Regions from separate parts of the Brevibacillus sp. NL20B1 genome, predicted to be linked through region 3. Evidence: riboswitches for the same ligand, from Rfam matches in the RefSeq annotation. Region 3 holds a riboswitch; each other region holds the start of a gene.

Region 1 (5,525 bases), on a different contig from region 3:
ACCCAGTCCGCCCAGGCGTATGCGAAATCCAGGTCATGCGTCGCCATTACAATCGTCGTGCCTGCTGCGTGGATGCGCTCCAACTGGCGGACAAAGGCCTCTGTCTGCCACGGGTCCAGGTAGGACGTCGGCTCATCCAGCAGCAGCAGTTCCGGTTCCATCACCATCACGCCGGCCAGGCCCACCCGCCGCTTCTGGCCGAGACTCAGATGATGCACCGGAGTGTCAGCCCACTCGCTCAGGCCGAATGCCTCCAGTGTCCGCCGCACTTTTTCCCTGATCTCCGCTTCCGGCAGATGGAGATTGCACAGCCCGTACGACACATCCTCGGCGACAGTGGCAGCGATCAACTGCTGCTCCGGGTCCTGAAACACAAGCCCTACGTTTCGTTTGAGCGCCTGCAGATCTGCCCGCCGCGAACTGATCGGCACGCCTTTCCACAGGACCTGTCCCTTGTGCGGGCGAAAAATGCCGTTTGCATGCAAAAACAGCGTCGACTTGCCGCAGCCGTTGCGGCCGAGCAGCGCACATCGCCGGCCTGCCGGCACGGCCATTGTCACGCCGTTGAGCGCAGGCTGAGCGGCGCCCGGATAGGTGTAATGCACATCGGCAAACTCAAGCACATGCGTTGTCACGTCTCATCCTCCGATCCACCATTCCCATGCCGCCAGCAGCACGCATCCGACCAGTGCCTCCCGTTCGTGCCGCTTGGAGCGGACATGTGTTGACAGGCTGACGACGCGAAAGTCCTCCGTGAAACCTCGCGCCATCATGCCCAGGTACAGCTGCCGATACCGGAGCATCGCACGTGCAAACAGCCGGCTGACCAACCTGCCGGTGTCGCGGAGCGCCGCGCGAATCCCCTGATAGCCGCCCCTCGCGATTTGCGCGGTCCGCAGCCAGGCTGCCGTTTCCAGAAACACAAACCCCAGACGGTACATAAGCATCACCAGATCGGTCAGCACCGCCGGCAGGCCGATGCGGCGCAGCACCTGGAGCAGTTCGGCAAACGGCACGGTAAAGAGCACGAAATACAAGCAGGACAGTGCCGCGAGGGAACGGCACATGAGGGTCACTGCCCGGGCGACGCCGTCCGTGGTCACATAGATCACCCAGCCTCCCCACTGCCAGGCGGCCAGGACATTGGCGCCGCTGCTCCACCCGGACGAAGGCGCCGCTTCCACCAACAGGGCCGGCATTCCCGCGGCCAGAAACGAACATGCGAGAACGAGCCCGACCAGGTAGACGCGCCAGGGAATGCGGGCGTAGGCGACAATCCAGATGCTGATCCAGACAAAGGCGGCAATCTGCACGGGCGGATGGCTGACCAGGACGATCAACATCAGCGCCACGGCAAACAGCAGCTTGCAGCCGGGGGACAGGCGGCGCAGCCGGTTGGTGTAGGCGAGCGTATCCAACTGGTCGATCATTGTTCTTTGCCGTTGTTCAACCGACCCCGGTACAGGCCGATTGCATATCCGATAAATCCGGCGCCCAGCGCGGCCTGCACGGCAAACAGCAGGCTTTCCGTCTCGCCGCCCGGCGGCTCCACAAGCGGCTGGAACCAGGGCTCATAGTCGGGGGCCACTTCTTTGATCGCTTCTTCCGCCGCGCCGTCCGCTCCGCCAAACTCCGAATCTTTCACCAATATCAGCGGCAGCACGGCCAACAACGCCACCAGCAGCAACAGCACCCGGTTTGACCAGCGTTTCACTTACATCCCCTCCCGTTTGAGCAGCGGCAGTTGCGACAGTTCTTTTGCATTGTACGACTGCAGCCAGTTCCAGACGAGCACCGTCAGCAGTCCCTCGCTTATGGCCAGCGGCACCTGCGTCAGCGCGAAGATGCCGGCAAATTTGGCGAACGAGGCGGCGACACCACCGGATGCTGCCGGAAACGCCAGCGCCAGCTGCAGTGACGTCACCACGTACGTGGTCAGGTCGGCCAGGGCAGCCGCCAGAAACACTGCCACCCGCTGGCCGCCGTTGGCCCGCAGCACCAGCCGATACACCCCGTAGGCCACAAACGGCCCGACCACTGCCATGGAAAACGCGTTGGCCCCCAGCGTGGTCAAGCCGCCGTGGGCGAGCAGCAGGGCCTGGAACAGCAGCACCAAGGTGCCCAGCACCGACATGACCAGCGGACCGAACAGGATGGCTCCCAGGCCGGTCCCGGTCGGGTGGGAACTGCTCCCGGTCACAGACGGAATTTTCAATGCGGACAGAACAAAGGCAAACGCCCCCGCCACCCCCAGCAGCAGCTTCAACTCGGGGTTATCCTGGACCAGCCGCTTGATGGAGCGCAGGCCCAGCAGGAAAAAGGGCAGAAACGCGGCCCACCAGAACAGCGCCCACTCCACCGGCAAAAAGCCTTCCATGATGTGCATGGCGTGTCCGGTCTCCGGCTCATTCAGCAGAAAGTACAGGACAAATCCCGTCACAAGCATTCCGCTCATCAACGAACGCGAACGGCTCATCGAGCATCCTCTCCCTATCTGGTTCGACATCCAACGTCCAAGAAAAAAACTCATCCGGCCGGATGAGCTTTGCGCAATGTGAATAGACGACTACTTCCTCAAACAAAACAGTCGTACTGCCTGGGCTCACCTCTCCTTTCCTCGAAGGCTGTTGGGTGCGGCAGCTAGGTAGGTCTCCTGGCTTCCAGATCATCACGCTCTTTTGCCTTCCCCGTCCGGCGAGCGGCGAGTGGCCTGTCAAAAGAGAATTCCCTGGTTACAGTGGCGGGACCGCTCGGGATTTTCACCCGATTCCCTGTTACCCCTTATCCGCATAAGGGCACCTAGCTCCGTTGTATTCGGTTTTTTTCCTTTCCATCTTGGACGTTTGCGTCCATTATAAACGAGCCCCCGCGAAAGCAAAAGAGGGGAGAATCGTCTCCGAGGTGCGCTATCTATCGTGCGTCCACGCCTACCGCGTCGCTGATGCGGGCAAACCCGTCCTTCTTCAACAGCTGCACCAGCCGTTTGTTAATCTGCCGCGCAATACCCGGCCCGCGGTAGATCATTCCCGTGTACACCTGCACCAGGCTGGCGCCGGCGCGAATCTTGCGGTAGGCGTCGTCACCGGTGAAGATGCCGCCCACTCCGATGATCGGCACCTTGTCCCCCACTTCCTGGTAAATTTCTCTCACCCAGGCGGTGGACCGCTCCTCCAGCGGCTTTCCGCTCAAGCCGCCCGCTTCTTCTGCGTACGGGTGGTTTTCCACCCCATCACGGGACAGTGTGGTGTTGGTGGCGATGATGCCGGCCGCCCCTTCGGCCACCGCGGCCCTGACCACGTCACTCATCTGCTCGTCCGCCATGTCGGGCGATACCTTCACCAGGATCGGCTTCGCCTTGGCGCCGCGCATCTCCAGTTCGGCCGCCTTGGCCTTCACTTCGCGGAGAATGGACCGCAGGCTGTTGGCCTCCTGCAAGTCGCGCAGGTTGGGCGTGTTGGGCGAGCTGACGTTGATCACAAAATAATGGCCGTACGAATAGAGCAGGTCCAGGCACTTGCTGTAGTCGGAAGCCGCTTCTTCATTGGGCGTCAGCTTGTTCTTGCCGATGTTGATGCCGATCGGGATGTCGGCATAGGCGTAGTCCAACAGGTTTTGCGAGGCGGTGTAGGCGCCGTAATTGTTGAACCCCATGCGGTTAATGACCGCCTGCTTCTCCGGCAGGCGGAACAGCCGCGGCTGCGGATTGCCCGGTTGTCCCTGCGGCGTGATTGTGCCCACTTCCACGAATCCAAAGCCCAGCGAAGCCAACGCGTGATAGACTTCGGCGTTTTTGTCAAATCCGGCGGCCAGGCCGACTGGATTGGGAAAGCGAATGCCCCAGAGCGTTGTCTCCAGACGTTCGTCGCGGAACTGATACACCATCTTCAGGATGCTTTTGCCCGGTGCGGAGTTTTCCACTGACCGGAGCAGGTGTATGGTCTTCTCATGCGCTTCTTCTGCGCTCATCTTAAACAGGAATTTTTTGACCAGTTGATACATCACTGCACTCCTCACTCGTTCTACTGCCTAGTAGCATACCATATTTGCAAAAGGGTGCGCACTACGAGAGAAGTACCCTTTCCCTTCGGTTACGGAAAAACTTCTGCCGCGATACGAGGATAGACCCTGGTCCATTGGCAGCAGACGGCTGTTTCGGTTCCTACTCCTCCCGTCTGCAGGCAGCCGGCCCCTCTAGCAACTAGTATCCTCATTCCCTATGCCTGTATTCTCTTAAACCCGATCTCCCGACAAAAAAACTGCCTGCCCCGATTGGCAGGGCAGGCAGTTGGTCACGGTTTTGCTGTGTCGGCTGGGATCGTCCCGGCCCGGTCAGTTTTTCACCAGCAGCACGTCGTCGATAGAGACGTACGGCAGGTTGTGCGCTTCGGCGACGGCCTTGTAGGTCACGTTCCCCTCGATCACGTTGACCCCTTTGGCCAGCGCGCGGTTGTCCAGAATCGCTTGGCGGTAGCCCTTGTTGGCAAGCTGCACAGCGTACGGCACGGTCACATTGGTCAGTGCCAGCGTGGAAGTGCGCGCCACCGCGCCCGGCATGTTGGCAACCGCGTAGTGGATCACGCCGTGTTTTTCGTAGGTCGGGTTGTCGTGCGTGGTGATGCGGTCGATCGTTTCGATGGAACCGCCCTGGTCGATCGCCACGTCGACGATCACAGAGCCCGGTGCCATCGTTTTGACCATCTCTTCCGTCACCAGGCGAGGTGCACGGGCACCAGGGATGAGCACGGCGCCGATGAGCAGGTCCGCCTTTTTCACGGCGTTGGCGATGTTGAACGAATTGGACATCAGGGTTTGCACGCGACCTTGGAACAGGTCATCCAGTTGGCGCAGGCGATCAGCATTCACGTCGATAATCGTGACGTTGGCGCCCAGACCGACTGCCATTTTGGCAGCGTTGGTGCCGACGATGCCGCCGCCGATGATGACCACTTCACCTTTTTGCACACCAGGTACGCCGCCGAGCAGCACGCCCTTGCCGCCGTACGGTTTCTCCAGGAACTGCGCGCCGATTTGCACGGACATGCGGCCGGCCACTTCGGACATCGGCATCAGGAGAGGCAGTGAACCGTTGTCCAATTGAATGGTTTCATACGCGATCGCCACCACTTTTTTCTCCATCAGGGCGCGAGTCAGCTCCGGTTCCGGCGCCAGGTGCAGGTAGGTGAACAGGACCAGGCCTTCGCGGAAGTAGCCGTATTCGGACGGAAGCGGTTCTTTTACTTTCATCACCATATCGGCTGCCCACGCTTCCGCTGCCGTGGCGACGATCTCCGCTCCTACCGCCGTGTAATCGTCGTTGGTAAAGCCGCTGCCCAGGCCGGCACCGTTTTCGATGCGAACCGTGTGGCCGTTTTGCACCAGCGCAGCCACGCCGGCAGGGGTAATGGCTACGCGATTTTCGTTGTTTTTAATCTCTTTGGGAATCCCTACAATCATGCTGGTTATCCTCCTTCGCAACGCCGTATAACGAGTTACTGCTATTGTACAGCGTTTTCAAAACGCGTTTC
Region 2 (5,525 bases), on a different contig from region 3:
CGGACCGTGGATTGCTGATGAGTATTACCGGGATGAACGCTCCCAGGAGGCGTTTATCGACGGATGGCTGCATACAGGGGACGTGGCGACGATTGACGAAGAAGGGACCATCAAGCTGGTCGACCGGACGAAAGATTTGATCAAGAGCGGCGGCGAATGGATTTCTTCCGTCGATCTCGAAAACGCGCTCATGGCCCACGAGGCAGTGTTGGAAGCTGCCTGCATCGGAGTTCCCCATCCCAAGTGGGACGAGCGGCCCGTAGCCTGCGTGGTGCCAAAGGCGGGCAGCGAAGGCAAGGTGACCAAAGAAGAGCTGCTCGCGTACCTGGCTCCGCAGTTTCCCAAATGGTGGCTGCCGGATGACATCGTCTTCGTGAGCGAGATTCCCAAGACGACCGTGGGGAAATTCATGAAACGCGCCTTGCGGGAACAGTTCCAGCATCATTTCACCGCACAAACAGATGTCCGGTAAGCAACGGAAAAACCAGCGGGATATTGGCTGCCCGCTGGTTTTTTTGTTGACACAAAAGTTGTTTTTCGCCATTACAGCTCGTCAAATCCGTTTTCTTTTGTCACCTTGGCATACGTGCGGGATTTTCCTTCAAAGAAGTCCGTTTTGGTTTGATTCAGGGCTTCGTCGGAAAACGGCCGAATCCACGGCATGCAGTTATCCACGCCCTCATACGCCTTTTCCAGACCCATCATGTCCAACCGCTTGTTGACGATATAACGGATGTAGCGGTCAAATTCGTCAAAGTCAATGCCCTCGACGCCTGTCAGCACATGGCGGGCCCATTTCATCTCCAATGCAACCGCCTGATTCATCTTTTCATACACAAAGAAGCGGTTTTGTTTCGTATCCAGTTCGGGAAAATCGGCCAGCAGGAGCTGGAACACTTCCCCGAAAAAGTAGGTGTGCTGCGCCTCGTCCCGCTGAATGTAGCTGATCATCTGGCTGGTTCCCAGCATCTTTTGATGACGGGCCAGATTGTAGAAGAACGCAAACCCGGTGTAGAAGAAGACCCCTTCGAGAATCATGTCGGCGACAAGCGCCTCCAGGAAGGTCTGGGGGGTTTTGTCGTCCCGGAAGCGCTGGTACATGTCGGCGATGAACAGATTGCGCTCCAGAAGCACCTGGTCGTGTTTCCAGTATTCAAACACGTCCTTTTGCGTCTGGTAGTCGACCAGACTGGAGAGCACATAGGAGTAGGACTGGTTGTGAATCACCTCCTGCTGGTTGATAATGGCGGCAATGGCCACCAGGGACGAGTCGGTGAAGTATTGGCCGACATCGGTCACAAAGTTGGTCTGCATGCTGTCGAGCACAGCCAGCAGCCCGATAATCTTCTTGAAGGCGTCCTGTTCGATCGGCGTCAGTTCGGCAAACTGCTGCTTGTCCTTGTTCATCGAAATCTCGGACGGAATCCAGTGGTTGGCGATCAGCACCTTGTACAGCTTGTACATCGCCGGGTGGCGGATATCATCCCAGTTCAACACCCCGGAACACTCGCCGTTGATGATTTTGGTTGACCTGTTGGGCGCGCTTGTATCAAATACCTTTTGCTTCTGCAGCATATCCGTTCTCCTTTCCGCGATCAGGTGCAGGCTTCGCACTCATCAATCTCTACGGCCCGGCTGCGGACGTAGTAGGTCGTCTTCAGCCCCTGCTTCCATGCCTCCAGATGGAGCTGCAGCAGCTCTCTGGCGTGGATGTCGGGGCGGACATACAGATTGATGCTCTGCCCCTGATCGAGGTGGCGCTGGCGGGCGGCCGCCTGTCTGATCGACCAATGCTGGTCGAGGTGATAGGCTCCCTTGTAGTACCACATCGTGCGGGCAGTCAGATCGGGAGCGGGATTGGCGATTTTGTACGTCGTCTTCTCCTCGTAGGCGACCGGTTCAAACACCGGGTCGACGGAAGCGGTGGAGCCGGCGATCAGCGACGTGGAGCCGGTGGGAGCGACCGCCATCAGATACCCGTTGCGAATGCCGTGCCGGGCCACTTCTTTGGCCAGCGCCTCCCACTCGGGCGAATTGTAGCCCCTGCGGGCAAAATAGCTGCCGTTTTCCCATTCGCTGCCCGAAAAGAGCGGATAGGCGCCTTTTTCCTTCGCCAGTTCCAGGGAGGCGCGAATCGTCAAGTAATGGATGCGTTCAAACAACCGGTCGTTGAAGGCGACCGCTTCTTCGCTTTCCCATCTGATTTCCTGGAGCGCCAGCAGATGATGCAGGCCAAACGCTCCCAGCCCGATGCCCCGGTACTTTTTGTTGGTTTGCTGGGCCTGCAGGACGTCGATCCGGTTCACATCGATCACGTTGTCCAGCATCCGCACCTGGATGGGGATCAGCCGCTCCAGCACGTTGGCAGGCACGGCGCGCCCCAGGTTGATGCTGGAGAGATTGCAGACGACGAAATCGCCCGGCGTTTTCCGAATCACGATCTCTCCGTCCTGCAGCACTTCTTCTGTCACCGTGGTGGGCGACATGTTCTGCAGGATTTCCGTGCACAAATTGCTGGAGTAAATCATGCCCGCATGTTTGTTGGGGTTGGCGCGGTTGACGGTATCCCGGTAGAACATGAACGGCGTGCCCGTCTCCAGCTGGGAGATCATGATCCGCTTCATGATCTCGATGGCGGGTACCGTCACGCGGCTCAAGCGGGGATGCCGCACGCACGCCTCGTACCGTTCGCGGAACGTGCCTCGCCCGGGCTCCTCATCGTAGCAATCCTCCAGCGAAAAGCCCATGACGGTGCGCACTTCATGCGGATCAAACAAGTGAAACTCGGCCCGGTTTTCCACCGCTTCCATGAACAGATCAGGGATGCACACACCCGTAAAGATGTCATGCGCCCGCAGGCGTTCGTCCCCGTTGTTCATTTTCAAATCGAGAAACGCCAGGATGTCCTTGTGCCACACGTCGAGATACACGGCAACGCTGCCGTTGCGCGTTCCGAGCTGGTCGACGCTGACCGCCGTATTGTTCAGCTGGCGAATCCACGGGATGACCCCGCTGGATTTGTTTTCATAGCCGCGGATGGAAGAGCCGCGCGCCCGCACTTTTCCCATGTACACGCCGATGCCGCCGCCCATCTTGGACAGCCGGGCGACGTCGGTGTTGGAATCGTAGATGCCCTGCAGAGAGTCGTCGACCGTGTCGACAAAGCAGCTGGAGAGCTGTCCGCCCCGTGCTTTGCCGGCATTCGCCATGGTGGGCGTTGCCACGGTCATGTACTGATGGCTGAGCGCCCAGTAGGCTTCCTTTACCAGCGCGAGTCTTTTTTCGCGGGGTTCCTGCAGCATGAGGTGCATGGCGATGACCATAAACCGCTCCTGGGGCAGTTCATACAGGCTGCCGGTGTAATCCCTCGCCAAATACCGCTCGGCGAGAGTCACGATCCCCAAATAGGTAAACAGCTTGTCCTTTTCCGGATCAATCTCCCGTTCCAGCTCCGCAATCTCTTCCGGACGGTAGGCGGTCAGCAGTTCCTGTTTGTAAATGCCCTTTTCCACCAGCTGTTTCAACAGGTTCAAAAACGAACCGTAGGGACGCGCAGGACTAAAGGAATACGCCCGGCTGCGGGCCGCTTCGTGATACAGGGCAGCGAGGTACGCCCTGGCGGCGACGTAGGTCCATTCCGGCTCCTCTTTGGAGATCAGTTCGGCGGCCGACATGGCAACGATTTTTGCCGCTTCCTGTTCCGTGAGCGTTTTGTGTTTGGCTCTGATGGCCGCCGACTGGATGACGGCATCTGCGCGCAGCCGGGGAAAATCGGCCAGAATGTCGCCAATCAGCGATGTAATACGTTGGTCAATGCCAGAGACAACCGTTTGCAATCTATCCCTCTCCTTTGCGGTTCATGAAAAAAGCATCCTCTCCCGTCGGGTAGAGGATGCTGATGTTGCCCATGTGGAAACAAACATGCCTGTGTCAAAGCGGAACGTGCGCCAGAAAGAGCGGCACGCCGCCGGTGACCGATTCCACACCTCCCCATCCTCGTGGTTCCAACGGTGTTGTCTTTGTGGCAGGTCTCCTGGCTCATGGATCATCGCTTCTCTGAACCTTCCCGTCGATGCGATCGACAGTGGCATCTGACAGAGTCGCTCCCCATTTACAGTGGCGGGACCGCGCCGGACTTGCACCGGTCTTCCCTTTTAAGCGCTTGCCGGAATCCTGGTCAAGCGCACCACAAAGCGTACTATATATGGTTGTATGAAGGTACTATAACACAATATGTTGTGGGAGGGAAGACTGATCTTGGCTGGCCGCTTCCAAAAAAGCGGGTCCGGTCCAGTGACTAGCTGTCACAAAACCGCCAAGCATTGCGCGCCCTGCTTTTCCCTTGCCAATCTGTTATAATGAGACGAGTATGGAGATTGCACTGGGCAAGGAGTGAGCAAACGGTGAGCTATGCGTATCTTAAAGCCCACGTAGGCGGTTGGGAAGTGGCATTCATCCTGCTGATCGTCGGGTACATCCTTTTCCGTCTCGGCAAGGAAAAAGTGGGCAACATCGTTCACATGTTTCTGCGCGTGATGATGGTGATTGTGGTCGTGACAGGCGGTTGGATGTTGTTTAAGTTCCACACGGGAGACGTCCTGTACTATGTGAAGGGACTGCTGGGGATTGTCGTCTTCGGGCTGATGGAAATGGCGCTGGGACGGGCACGCCGCCAGGAAGCCAGCATCGGATTTTTCGTTGGCGCGCTCGCGCTGATGGTGCTTGTCATCCTGATCGGGTACCGCGTAATCGTGTAGGCGGCCGGTGCTTTGCACACACGTCGAAAAGCTTTCACTCGGATCAAAAGGTTCCGGGTGGAGGCTTTTTTTGTTGTTGTTCGCTAAGACAAGCGGCGCCAAGAGCGGCGGATGCTCGCGGAAGCGGAGTGCGCCGCGAATCAGAACGGTCTGATATAGAATGGAGAACTTCTCCACATATATCAATCAATATGGCGGAATGCTCCGCTTTTGCATATAATGGCGGTAGGAATAAAGCTGTTTTCTTTTGGTGATAAACGGAGGAGGACGCCGATGACGGTAAATCAGAAAGAGCAGACGGCCGGCGCGTCCGGCGGCGCGGCCAAAACCAATGCCACCCTGCTGGGCATTCAGAGTTTGCGGCCGTCGTTTACCAAATCTGAGCAAAAAGTGGCGGAGATCGTACTGAGCCAGACGGAGAGCGTAATTTACTCTTCCGTCATCGACCTGGCGGAAAAAGCGGGCGTGGGCGAAACCACCGTGCTGCGCTTCTGCCGCAAGATCGGTTTTCGCAGCTACCAGGAGTTCAAGCTGGCGCTGGCCCAGGAGCTGGTCCATCCGGTGAAAAACCTGCACGGTGAGGTAACGGAGGAGGATTCGCTGACGACCATCGCGCAAAAGGTGACGGCCACCAACATGCAGGCGGTTGGTGACACCAGCTCGCTCATCGACCCGGTCGAGCTGGAGCGGTGTGTCGACCTGCTGCAAGCCGCCAACACGATCCACTTTTACGGCGTGGGAACATCCGGGGTGACGGCCCAGGATGCC
Region 3 (5,525 bases):
GCTGACCGGTACTGCACTGGTTGTTGCAATCATGGCGATGGCCGTTCTGCAGCTGTTCGTTCAGTTGTTCTTCTTCATGCACATCCGCGAAGGGGAGAAACCCCGCTACAATGTGCAGGCACTGATCCTGGGCGGAGTGATCGTGCTGACGATCGTCGCCGGCTCCATTTGGGTCATGAGCTTCAACACCATGGTGCAGTAAGGTCGAAAGACAAGGCGAAACGAGGCGAAACCTCTTGGGCTATCAAGCTCAAGAGGTTTTTTTGTTGAGACTGGCCCCGATGTGCCCGGTGGATTTTCTTTTTTCCATACTTGGTATATGATTAAGTTGGGTATCATAAAAACTGGAAGGGGGCATGTCAGAATGTACGAGATTGCGATTATTGGGGCAGGACCGGCAGGAGCCAGCGCGGCGCTGTTTACGGCGAAGGCTGGCAAAAAAACGCTGCTGATCGACAGTGACAAGAGCATCACCAAACGAGCCTGGGTGGAAAATCACTACGGCGTAATGGAGATCACCGGGCCTGACCTGGTGGATATCGGGAAAAAGCAGGCGGAGAAATTTGGCGCGGAATTGGTGTCCGGCCAGGTGACCAACATCGTCAAAACGGAACAGGGCTTTACGCTGGAGACAGACAGCGCAGGGACGTTTGAAGCGAAACACGTGATTCTCGCTACCGGCATCCTGGTCGATCTGGCGGAAAAGATCGGCGTGGCGACCAAGCCCGGCACCGAGCCGCGGATCAAAACGGTGATTGACGTCGACCGGGACGGCAAGACCAGTGTGGAGGGCATTTGGGCGGCCGGAACGTGCGCCGGCGTCAGTGTGCATACGATCATCACCGCCGGTGACGGGGCCAGGGTGGCGATCAACGTCATCAGCGAGCTGAACGGCGAGCGCTACGTCGACCACGACGTGCTAAAAAGCTGATACTTGTTGAAATTTCCATATCCTTCTCTCCGTATAGACCAGGAGGGAAGGTTTATTTTTTCCGGGCCACATTGGCAATAATCAAGTTCATAGAGAAGTTGAAAGAGGAGGAGATCGGCGTGATTGCCAAGAAGTCGAATGTGAAATTTGTGGTTGCCGGGCTCCTGCTCGGTCTGTTGATGGCGTCCATGGACAACACGATCGTCGCCACCGCGATGGGTACGATCGTCGGCCAGTTGGGCGGTCTGGACAAGTTTGTCTGGGTCACGTCGGCGTACATGGTGGCGACGATGGCGGGGATGCCCATCTTCGGCAAACTGTCCGACATGTACGGCCGCAAACGGTTTTACGTGTTTGGGTTGATCGTGTTTTTGCTCGGATCGATCCTCTGCGGGACGGCAGGCAGCATTGTTCAGCTCAGCATCTACCGGGCCATCCAGGGGATTGGCGGCGGAGCGCTGATGCCGATTGCCTTTACGATCATTTTTGACGTGTTCCCACCGGAGAAGCGAGGGAAAATGACTGGCCTGTTCGGAGCGGTGTTCGGCACGTCCAGTGTTGTCGGTCCCCTGCTCGGCGCCTACATCACCGATTACTTTGGCTGGCACTGGGTCTTTTACATCAACGTGCCGATCGGTCTTCTGTCGCTCTGGTTTATCTCCGCGTACTACAAGGAGTCGCTGGAACACAGCAAGCAGAGCATTGACTGGTGGGGTGCGATCACGCTGGTGGGAGCGGTGGTCAGCCTGATGTTTGCACTGGAGCTGGGCGGCAATCAATACGCCTGGGACTCTGCGGTGATTCTCGGTCTGTTTGCCGCGTTTGCCGTGCTGTTTGCCGTGTTTTTGTACGTGGAGAGACGGGCGGCCGAGCCGATCATTTCGTTTTCCATGTTCAGACAGCGGCTGTTTGCCGCAAGCAATATGGTGTCTCTTCTGTACGGCGCGTCCTTCATCATCACGACCGTCTACATTCCGATCTTTATCCAGGGAGTGTTTGGCGGCTCGGCGTCCAACTCGGGGCTGCTGCTCACTCCGATGATGCTCGGATCGGTACTCGGCAGCCAAACGGGCGGGATGCTGACGACGAAGACCAGCTACCGCAACATCATGCTGCTGTCCGCCGCCTTTTTCCTGTCCGGCTTGTTTTTGTTGGGGACGCTGACACCGGAGGTCTCGCGCAGTCTGGTGACCGTCTACATGGTCCTTACCGGGTTTGGCGTCGGTTTTTCCTTCTCCGTCCTGGGCATGGCTGCGATCCACAACTTTGACATGCGTCAACGCGGTTCGGCCAGCTCGACCAACTCGTTTTTCCGCTCGCTGGGCATGACGCTGGGCGTGAGCGTGTTTGGAATCGTACAGCGCAACCTGTTCCAGAGCGGCTTGGAAGAGGTATTTGCCGGTGGAAGCGGCATTCCGGCAGGGGGGCTGGTTGACCCGCGGGCGGTGCTGACTCCGGAAACCCGGGCGTCCATTCCGGCACCTGTCCTGGAGCAGATTACCGCAGTCCTCTCCTCGTCGATTGCGCAGACGTTCATGTGGGCGCTGATTCCGGCCTGTCTGGCGGTCGTAGGGATCCTGCTGATGGGCAAAGAGCGGATAAGCATACCCGCTGCACAGGTACGGCCCAAAACAGCGGAGCGGGGAAGAAGATAAACTAAAAGGCGAACACAGCCCTCGTGCACCGGAATGATCTCCGGCTGCATGCAGGGCTGCTTTTTTGTGCGTGGAGCATTATCAGATCAGGCCTGATTGGTTCGGGCGGGTTCAATAAATTCCAGCAATATAATATTATAGTAAATATTGGTAGAAGGTAAATGCAAGCGTGACGTGTTTTCGCTGCTGTTCAAAGAACGAAGGGGGACAAACCATTTTGCAAGGAAAAACGTACCTATATCTGATTCCCGCAGTCATGGCCGCGATCCTGGTCGCCTGTTATCCCTTTGATTTATTTGACAGAATCTTCGTACTCCCACCCGAAAGACAGACGGTCCGTGAAGAAGAAGTGCTGCAAACCGTTGCCAGGATAAAAGACAACGTAACAATCGGCTCAACCAAACAAGAAGTCGCCGCACTGTTCGGTGACAGGTACGTTCTCGTGGATGACTAGGGGGATCTCGAAAACGGCTGTGATGAATTCTGGCTGTACCGCTTTTTCACCGAGGAGGATTACCAGTCCTCTGTGCCCGACCATGTCATTGATCAAGAGGGGATTCGCAGCGGAAAAGTAGGAGCCGCCTTCTTCATCGGCTGGAAAGATGAACGAGTCTACCTGTACACCATCGCTTACCTTCAAGGCCCCAATCGCAATCTGCATGTTTACTCCAATGTGAATGGAACCAGAGCAGAAGAAATTTTGAATCCAGATGGCTCGATGGCGCCCGTCGATTAAAAGTCAGCCCATTGCCCGCTCGCTTTTTCCTTCCTATCCACGGCCACTTTTGTTATGATGGAGACAAGTGCCGGTCATGTGCGGCACCGACAACTGCATACGGCAAACAGGTCTTCACCTGCGCGGACGCTTCCGGGCGGGTGAAGTTAAAAGGGAAGTTTGGTGAAAATCCAACGCGGTCCCGCCACTGTAAGAGGGGAGTTTTCCTTCGCGGCGACAGCCATCCACTGCTCCAGCGGGAGTGGGAAGGAGAAGGAAAGCGGCGATCCTCAAGCCAGGAGACCTGCCTGTTTTGCGTGAGCACTGATTTCCTTCGGGTCAAAGGAAAAGGTGAGGATTGTCGTGGACGTCGTGTCGACGCTTTGCTTCCTTTGGTTTTCGAGGAAAGCAAAGCGTTTTTTAATTGTATCTGAAAAGACACCGTGAACGGTAGATGAGCTGGCACAAGGGGCGGACCGTTTGGCATCGCGTCCCTGGTTGGCCGGCCAGAGGGGGAGGAAATGGTCGATGAACAAATCCGACAACAAGCGAGGACTGGTCCTGGTGTACACCGGGGACGGAAAAGGGAAGACAACGGCGGCGCTGGGGCTGGCCGTACGGGCGACCGGCCGCGGCAAGCGTGTGTTGGTGGTACAGTTTATCAAGTCGCCGGAACGCACCTACGGGGAAAAAATCGTCTTTGACCGGTTGGGCATCGAGATGGTGCAAAAAGGCATCGGCTTTACCTGGACGAAAACGCCCGAGGAGCACCGCGCCGCTCTGCGGGAAGCGTGGCGATACGCCAAGGAGCAGGTATTGGGCGGCGAATACGACATGGTGATTCTCGACGAATTGAACAACGCGCTGGCGATTGATCGTTTTCCCGTAGCGGACGTGCTGCCGCTGGACGATGTAGTGGACACGATCAAAAACAGGCCGAGCCACGTGCATCTGGTGATTACGGGACGGGACGCGCGGCCGGAAATCATCGCGATTGCCGATCTGGTAACGGAGATGAAAGCGGTCAAGCACTACTATGACGAAGGCATCCCCGCCGTGCTGGGGGTGGAGTATTGATGACCGCCGTGTTGGAGGTGTTCGGTCACGGCGGCGATCTGGTTACGGCGGCGGAGCGCTTCGGTGTGGAAGTCGGGCAATTTGTCGATTTCAGCGCCAACATCAACCCGCTGGGCCCGCCTGCCCGCGTGCTGGAAGGACTGCGGGAGGTGCTGCCTCGGGTGGTTCACTATCCCGATCCGGGGCACCGGTCGTTTCGCAGCGCATTGGCGGCAAAGCTGAACCTGCCGGCATCGTGGCTTCTGCCGACCAACGGGGCGGCCGAGGCGATGGCCCTGGCGATCCTCGCACTGAAGCCGCAGACGGTCGGCATCGTCACGCCTTGTTTTTCCGAATATGCCCAACTTTCCAGGCAGTTCGGCGCCCGCGTGCTGACCTGCCCGGGGCGGGAAGATCGCGGCTTCAAGCCGGACGAGGCGGAGCTGGACCGGCTGTTTGAACAGGCAGACCTTGTCTTTGTCGGTTCTCCCAACAACCCGACCGGCCTCTTGTATGAACCGGAAGAACTGCTGCGGATGGCCGGCTGGACCGACAGGACAGACACGCATCTGGTGATCGACGAGGCGTTTCTCGACTTTGTCGCGGAGGAGCGTCAGTTTACGCTGGCAGACCAGCTTTCCCGGTTTCCGCGCGTGCTGGTGATGCGCTCGCTGACGAAGATGTTCGCCATTCCCGGGCTGCGCCTCGGCTACGCCGTCGCCGTGCCCGCGCTGATTGAGCGGCTGCGGGAAAAGCAGGTCAGCTGGAGCGTCAACAGTCTGGCGCTTGCGGCCGGGGAGCTTTGCCTGGAGGAAGCGGACTACGAAGCGAAAACCAGACGGCTGATTGCCAAAGAGCGTTCCTATCTGTCCGGTGCCATCGCGCAGGAACTGGGCTGGCGCGTCTGGCCGGGCGAAGCCAACTTTCTGCTCGTGCGCTGTCCGGCTCAGATAACGGCGGCGGAACTGCAGGAGCTGCTGGGCAGACGGGGCATCTTGATTCGCAGTTGTGCCATGTACCCCGGCTTGACGCCCGGTGATTTTCGCATCGCAGTCCGCACCCGGCCGGAAAACGACCGCCTGTTGACGGCCTTGCGGGACGTCTGGCGTGAAAGGAGGGAGCGGCGCTGAGCCTGATCGTCGTTACCGGAGGCGTCCGCTCGGGGAAG
Region 4 (5,525 bases), on a different contig from region 3:
CAGGATGTACTCCTCTCCGTCATCGGCTTTATAGTTCAACCGCACGGCGTTCAGCTTGATCGTAATGCCGCGCTCCTTTTCCAGCTCCATCGTGTCCAGAAACTGGTCTTCCATCTCGCGGGCCGACAGTGCTCCGGTCAGCTCCAAAATGCGGTCCGCCAGGGTTGACTTTCCGTGGTCAATATGGGCGATAATGGAAAAATTGCGAATTCGTTTCTGTCTTTCACGGCGATCCATCTGTGTCTGTTCCCTCCCACGCCATCCGAAAGTCGCTTTCAGATAGCGTTCCGAAAAAATACACTAAGGTCAATTATAACAAAGGCCGGATAGCGGAGCAATAAGCAGGAACGAGGCGGAAGGAGAGGGAAGATGGGAGATGGAAGGGGCATGACGGGGCGCACCCCTTCTGGAGGAGAGGGCGACGGGGGAATTAGGGGAGCAGCACCCGGGTACGGCCCTGTCAGTGTGCAGAGCCGTACCTTTTCAGTTTCTGCACGATCTGCGGCGGAAACATCGACTCGAGGCTGCTCTGGTAACGGCTGCCGTCCTCCGGCATGCGGTGGCTTGTGACCTGGTACCCGGCGCTGCCGCCGCGAGAGACCCTGTACGCGATGTCAAAGACCATCGGGGCGCTGAGCGCGAGCTGCTGTTGGTCCCCGCCCCTGCCGGTAATCTGCACCCATGCGTACACGCGCCGGTTCTCCGCATTGGGGGCTTCCACGCCGATTACATCCAGTTTGACGTCCCGCTCACCGCCGAGCCAGTCAAGATCACCCCGGATGCTCTGCAGGTAGCGGGTAATCAGCGGCGTGACCAGTTCCCGGTTGGCCGGCGACACGCCCTCCTTCACCTCGACGAACACCTGTCCGAAATGCTTGCCGCCGGAGACGACCTGCAGCTTCCAGATACCCGCATGCGGCAAAACGATGCCGGAAGGAAAATGGCCGTCCGCGTCATACTGCGGTCCCGCCACCCGGTAGCTGCCCAGATCCACGCGCTCCCCCTCGGTGCTCCACCCGACCAGATTCACTTCCGGGGCAAACGGACCATTCAGCAGCCAGAACACGTTTTGCATCTGTCCTTCGTACAGCTCATCCGTGATGATGCGCACCGGCTTCTCGCCGACATAGCGGAACGGTTTGCCGTCATGGACCGTCTCCATCTGCGGCGACGTTTTCCACAGCACGGGAGGAGAGGAGACGAGGCCGAACAGCGGCGGTGCGGTTGTCTTCGGCGCGGGGCCAGGGGCGGCCGGTTGCTTGGGCTGCAGCGCATCGGGCCACCACATCCACAGGGCCAGCAGCGTCACCGCAGCGGACGCCGACGCCAGAAGCGGTCCGCGCCTCTGCCGCTGCGACCGCTGTCTGATGCGCTTTCGCACGGCTTCTTCCATTCCGGGGGTAAACGTCACGTCCTTGCACACCGTTTCGTCGGCCCGCTCCTTCAGCTCTCGCAGCCATTTGTCCCGTTCCATTCCCATTCCTCCCTTGACTCCATCCGCTGTCTCAACTGCTGCCGGGCGCGGTGCAGCCGTGTCCGGACCGTTCCCTCCGTCACGCCAAGCACTTCGGCCGTTTCCGCGATGGACAGATCGGCGTAGTAGTGCAGCGCGATCACCTGGCGGTACAGCGGCGGCAGCTCCAGCACCAGGCGAACCAGCTCGTCCCGTTGCGCCCGCTCCATGACCTGCCGCTCCGCGGACACGTCGCTCTCCCTGCTGATCCAGGAACGAGGCAGCAGGTTGCGAAACGCCCAGGAGCGCAGGCACCCTTTGCACTCGTTCACGGCGATCCGGTAGAGCCAGGTGCGGATGCTGCTCTCGCCGCGAAAACGGGGCAGGTGACGGTACGCTTTCAAAAAGACGTCCTGCGTGATGTCTTCCGCCAGACTGCGGTCTTTCACCATCAAGGTGACCAGGCGAAGCACGCGCGTCCCGTATTCCCGCATGATCTGTTCCAGCACCGCTTCCACCGTCGGCTGCAGTTTTTCCACGCGGCGCGCCTCCCTTCGTGTGCATTCACCTGTTTAGATGCGGCCGGCCGACGAAATGTTACAACGTTTATGGCGAAAAACGGGTCCAGGGGAGCGGGAGTGCGCCAAACAGCATGACCGATGTCGCCCCGACCGACGCCCCCGAAGAGACGCCCAGGATGTCGGGATCAGCGAGGGAATTGCGGACAAGTGCCTGGATGGCCGCCCCGACTACGGAGAGGCCATCCCCGACGAAAGCACCAATACATACTCGCCTGCCTGTTGTAAACCTGGCTCACATGTTTACGCACAAACAAAAAAGCATCTCCCGTATTGGACGGAAGATGCCTGTCTGCATGCGGACACGACAAAAGAACAGACGCGGAGCGCCGTTTCTTTCTGTCCCCTGCTTTCCACACATCCCCATCCTCGTGGGTAAAAGCGTGATCGCTTCACGGCAGGTCTCCTGGCTTGGGTTCATCGCTCCCTGCACCTTCCCATCTCGCCAGACCGGCGAGACAGTGGCTGTCGCAGGGCGCTCCCGTTACAGTGGCGGGACCGCGTCGGACTTTCACCGAACTTCCCTTTTAAGCCCCCCGGGCGGACCTGCACCCGGACGGCACCGTGAAACACCATATTCGTTTTTCGTCTGAGCCTTACCTGATGACGGTCAGCTGTTTCGGGAACTGCGTCAATACATCGCAGCCGCTGTCGGTCACCAGCACGTCGTCCTCGATTCGCACGCCCCCCACGCCCGGGAGGTAGATCCCCGGTTCGATCGTGAAGACCATGCCGGGACGAAGCACGTCCTGGTTTTGTCCGTGAACCGACGGATATTCGTGGACGTCCATGCCCAATCCGTGCCCCAGACGGTGCATGAAATACGGACCATACCCTTTTTCCTCGATTACGCGGCGAGCCGTTTGGTCGAGGTGAGCCAGCGTGACACCCGGACGCACCTCAGCGATGGCCGCTTCGTTGGCCGCAAGCACCGTCTCGTAGATTTCCCGAAGCTGTGCACTGATCTCGCCGATCGCAAAGGTGCGGGTGATGTCGGACACGTAGCCGTCAGCCGCCACGCCCAGGTCAAACAACAGCAGGTCTCCCTCGCGCACCTGCCGGCTGCCCGGGGTTCCGTGCGGCAGCGCCGATTTTTCGCCGGCCAGCACCATCGTGTCAAACGAAGGCCCGTCAGCCCCCAACCGCTTCATCTGGTATTCCAGTTCGGCGACGATCTCCATCTCGGTGACACCCGGTTTCACTTTTTTCAGACTCTCGCTCAGTGCCTGTTCCACCAGCCGCACGGCGTGCCTGATGCGGGCCACTTCCTCCGCCGACTTGATCAACCGCATTTCGCGGAGCGGTTCCTCCACGTCGGCGTACCGCTTGGCCGACACGACCGCGCTCATCGCTTCAAAGCGCTCCACAGTCATGTGGCTCTTCTCGATGCCCAACCGCGTCACTCCGGCGGGCAGCGCCTGCTTCAACACGTCATACGGATTATCCGTATCGGTATGCGTCAGGATTTGCTTGACCCCGGAAGCCGCCGCTGCCGCCGCTTCACGATCCAGCGCCGGGACGATCAACGACGGTTCGCCCTGCGCCGGGATGATGAGGCCCATGAAGCGTTCGTGGGGTTCCGTAAAAAAGCCAGTCAGATAGTAAACGTGTTTGGGCGAGGTGATCAACACCGCGTCCAACTCTTCCTTTTCCATATACGTGTGCAACTGCTGCATGCGCTCCTGGTACAACTTGCTCACCCTGCTTTCTCTTGGTATCTACTAGCGAGGATACCATGTCCTCGGAAAAAAAAGAAGCGAGCGGGCCCTATCACCCATGCTCCACGGACTTTGTCTATATACGGGAAGGCTGCCGAGCAGCCTCGACAGCCGGACGGAATGGCGTTTTCAATGTTTCATCCGCGGGTCAAGCGCGTCGCGCAGACCGTCGCCGATCAGGTTGAAGCCGAGCACCGTCAGCATGATGGACAAGCCGGGGAAGATGACGGTCCACGGCGCTTTTTGAATGTACTGGCGTGAGTCGGACAGCATCAGCCCCCACTCCGGCTGCGGCGGCTGCGCCCCCAGTCCGAGGAACCCCAGGGCAGCCGCTTCAAGAATTGCCGTCGCAATGCCCAGCGTGCCGGTGACGATGATCGGCGCCAGGCTGTTCGGCAGGATGTGATGCAGGATAATCCGAGAGTTTTTCGATCCGATCGCCTTCGCTGCCATGACAAACTCTTCCTCTTTCAGGCTTAACACGCGCGAACGGACCAGCCGTCCGTAGGTAGGAATGTTGACGATGGCGATCGCCAGCAGGGCGTTCTCCAGCGATGGTCCGAGCATCGCCACAATCGCGATGGCGAGCAGAATACTGGGGAAGGCCAGCATGATGTCAAACAGCCGGGAGATGATCATGTCCACCCAGCGGCCGTAATAGCCGGCAAGCAGGCCGAGAAACGTGCCGACGATTACCGATCCGATGACGGAGAACAGCCCGACGCGCAGGGAGATTTGCGCCCCGTAAATCACCCGGGTGAACACGTCGCGCCCGTTGTAGTCAGTTCCAAACCAGTGCTCGGCCGACGGCGGCTTGTTCTTGTTGATCAACTCTCCCTTGTCGTATTCGTAGGGGGTAATGTATGGAGCCAACAGGGCCAGCAGGACAAACACGAAAATGATGATGAAGCCGACGATGGCCAGCTTGTTTTTGCGGAGCGTCCGCCAGGCGTCGCGCCAAGGGGACGAGACCGGCTCGTCGGTTTGCTGCACGCGTACCGTTTCCACATGGGTTTCTGCCATAAGACGTCCTCCTTAGCGGTATTTAATGCGCGGATCGACATAGGCGTAGAGGAGGTCGACCAACAGGTTGATCAGGACAAAAATCGTAGCGATGACGAGAATGCTTGATTGAATGACGGGATAATCGCGGTTTCCAATCGCCGTAAAAATGTATCGGCCAACGCCGGGCCAGCCAAAAATCGTCTCGGTCAGGACGGCTCCGCCGATCAACAGCCCTGTCTGCAGCCCGACGATGGTCAGGACGGGAATCAGCGCATTTTTCAAGGCGTGCTTGTACACCACGAAAAACTGTCCCAGCCCCTTGGCACGTGCCGTCCGAATATAGTCGGAGCGCATCACTTCCAGCATGCTGGAACGGGTGATGCGGGCGATGATCGCCATCGGGATGGTCCCCAGCGCGATGCTCGGCAAAATCAGGTGCTCGATCACGTCGCGGAGATGGTCCCAACGACCGGCCAGCATCGCATCAATGATATAGAAATGCGTAATCGCCGTTACGGGATCACGCGGATTGTCGCGTCCAATGGAAGGCAGCCACTTCAACTCCTGGGCAAACAGCCACTGCTCCATCAACCCCAGCCAGAATACGGGCATGGATACGCCGATCAACGCAACCAGCATGCAGATGTAGTCAAACCACGAGTTTTGCTTCCAGGCCGAAATGATTCCGGCATTTACGCCGATGAAAACGGCAAATATCATGCTGACCAGCGTCAATTCAATGGTGGCAGCCAGGTACGGCCCCAATTCCTT

What was found. Region 3 has a riboswitch for cobalamin ahead of cobO (cob(I)yrinic acid a,c-diamide adenosyltransferase). Riboswitches for the same ligand answer to the same signal wherever they lie in the genome.
Region 1: linked by a shared signal. The riboswitch ahead of KDN35_RS12930 (energy-coupling factor ABC transporter permease) and the one ahead of cobO (cob(I)yrinic acid a,c-diamide adenosyltransferase) in region 3 are both predicted to bind cobalamin.
Region 2: linked by a shared signal. The riboswitch ahead of KDN35_RS03655 (ribonucleoside-diphosphate reductase subunit alpha) and the one ahead of cobO (cob(I)yrinic acid a,c-diamide adenosyltransferase) in region 3 are both predicted to bind cobalamin.
Region 4: linked by a shared signal. The riboswitch ahead of KDN35_RS06665 (iron chelate uptake ABC transporter family permease subunit) and the one ahead of cobO (cob(I)yrinic acid a,c-diamide adenosyltransferase) in region 3 are both predicted to bind cobalamin.

What each region holds. Positions count from the first base shown of each region.
Region 1 is NZ_JAGTPT010000017.1:68,654-74,178, forward strand. Features, by position in the region: gene KDN35_RS12915 (energy-coupling factor ABC transporter ATP-binding protein) at 1-635, opposite strand, end outside; gene cbiQ (cobalt ECF transporter T component CbiQ) at 639-1,430, opposite strand; gene KDN35_RS12925 (energy-coupling factor ABC transporter substrate-binding protein) at 1,427-1,714, opposite strand; gene KDN35_RS12930 (energy-coupling factor ABC transporter permease) at 1,715-2,476, opposite strand; cobalamin riboswitch at 2,627-2,818, opposite strand; gene KDN35_RS12935 (quinone-dependent dihydroorotate dehydrogenase) at 2,911-3,999, opposite strand; gene ald (alanine dehydrogenase) at 4,330-5,454, opposite strand.
Region 2 is NZ_JAGTPT010000003.1:116,001-121,525, reverse strand. Features, by position in the region: gene KDN35_RS03665 (long-chain fatty acid--CoA ligase) at 1-472, shown strand, start outside; gene KDN35_RS03660 (ribonucleotide-diphosphate reductase subunit beta) at 544-1,572, opposite strand; gene KDN35_RS03655 (ribonucleoside-diphosphate reductase subunit alpha) at 1,596-3,815, opposite strand; cobalamin riboswitch at 4,007-4,206, opposite strand; gene KDN35_RS03650 (YisL family protein) at 4,404-4,757, shown strand; gene KDN35_RS03645 (MurR/RpiR family transcriptional regulator) at 5,031-5,525, shown strand, end outside.
Region 3 is NZ_JAGTPT010000005.1:147,380-152,904, reverse strand. Features, by position in the region: gene cyoD (cytochrome o ubiquinol oxidase subunit IV) at 1-202, shown strand, start outside; gene KDN35_RS05600 (FAD-dependent oxidoreductase) at 365-931, shown strand; gene KDN35_RS05595 (MDR family MFS transporter) at 1,051-2,586, shown strand; gene KDN35_RS05590 (hypothetical protein) at 2,843-3,040, shown strand; gene KDN35_RS05585 (hypothetical protein) at 3,113-3,322, shown strand; cobalamin riboswitch at 3,414-3,627, shown strand; gene cobO (cob(I)yrinic acid a,c-diamide adenosyltransferase) at 3,830-4,378, shown strand; gene cobD (threonine-phosphate decarboxylase CobD) at 4,378-5,487, shown strand; gene cobU (bifunctional adenosylcobinamide kinase/adenosylcobinamide-phosphate guanylyltransferase) at 5,484-5,525, shown strand, end outside.
Region 4 is NZ_JAGTPT010000007.1:50,480-56,004, forward strand. Features, by position in the region: gene lepA (translation elongation factor 4) at 1-237, opposite strand, end outside; gene KDN35_RS06655 (hypothetical protein) at 461-1,474, opposite strand; gene KDN35_RS06660 (sigma-70 family RNA polymerase sigma factor) at 1,444-1,992, opposite strand; partial or broken gene KDN35_RS06665 (iron chelate uptake ABC transporter family permease subunit) at 2,090-2,245, opposite strand; cobalamin riboswitch at 2,411-2,613, opposite strand; gene KDN35_RS06670 (M24 family metallopeptidase) at 2,628-3,722, opposite strand; gene nikC (nickel transporter permease) at 3,879-4,772, opposite strand; gene KDN35_RS06680 (ABC transporter permease) at 4,785-5,525, opposite strand, start outside.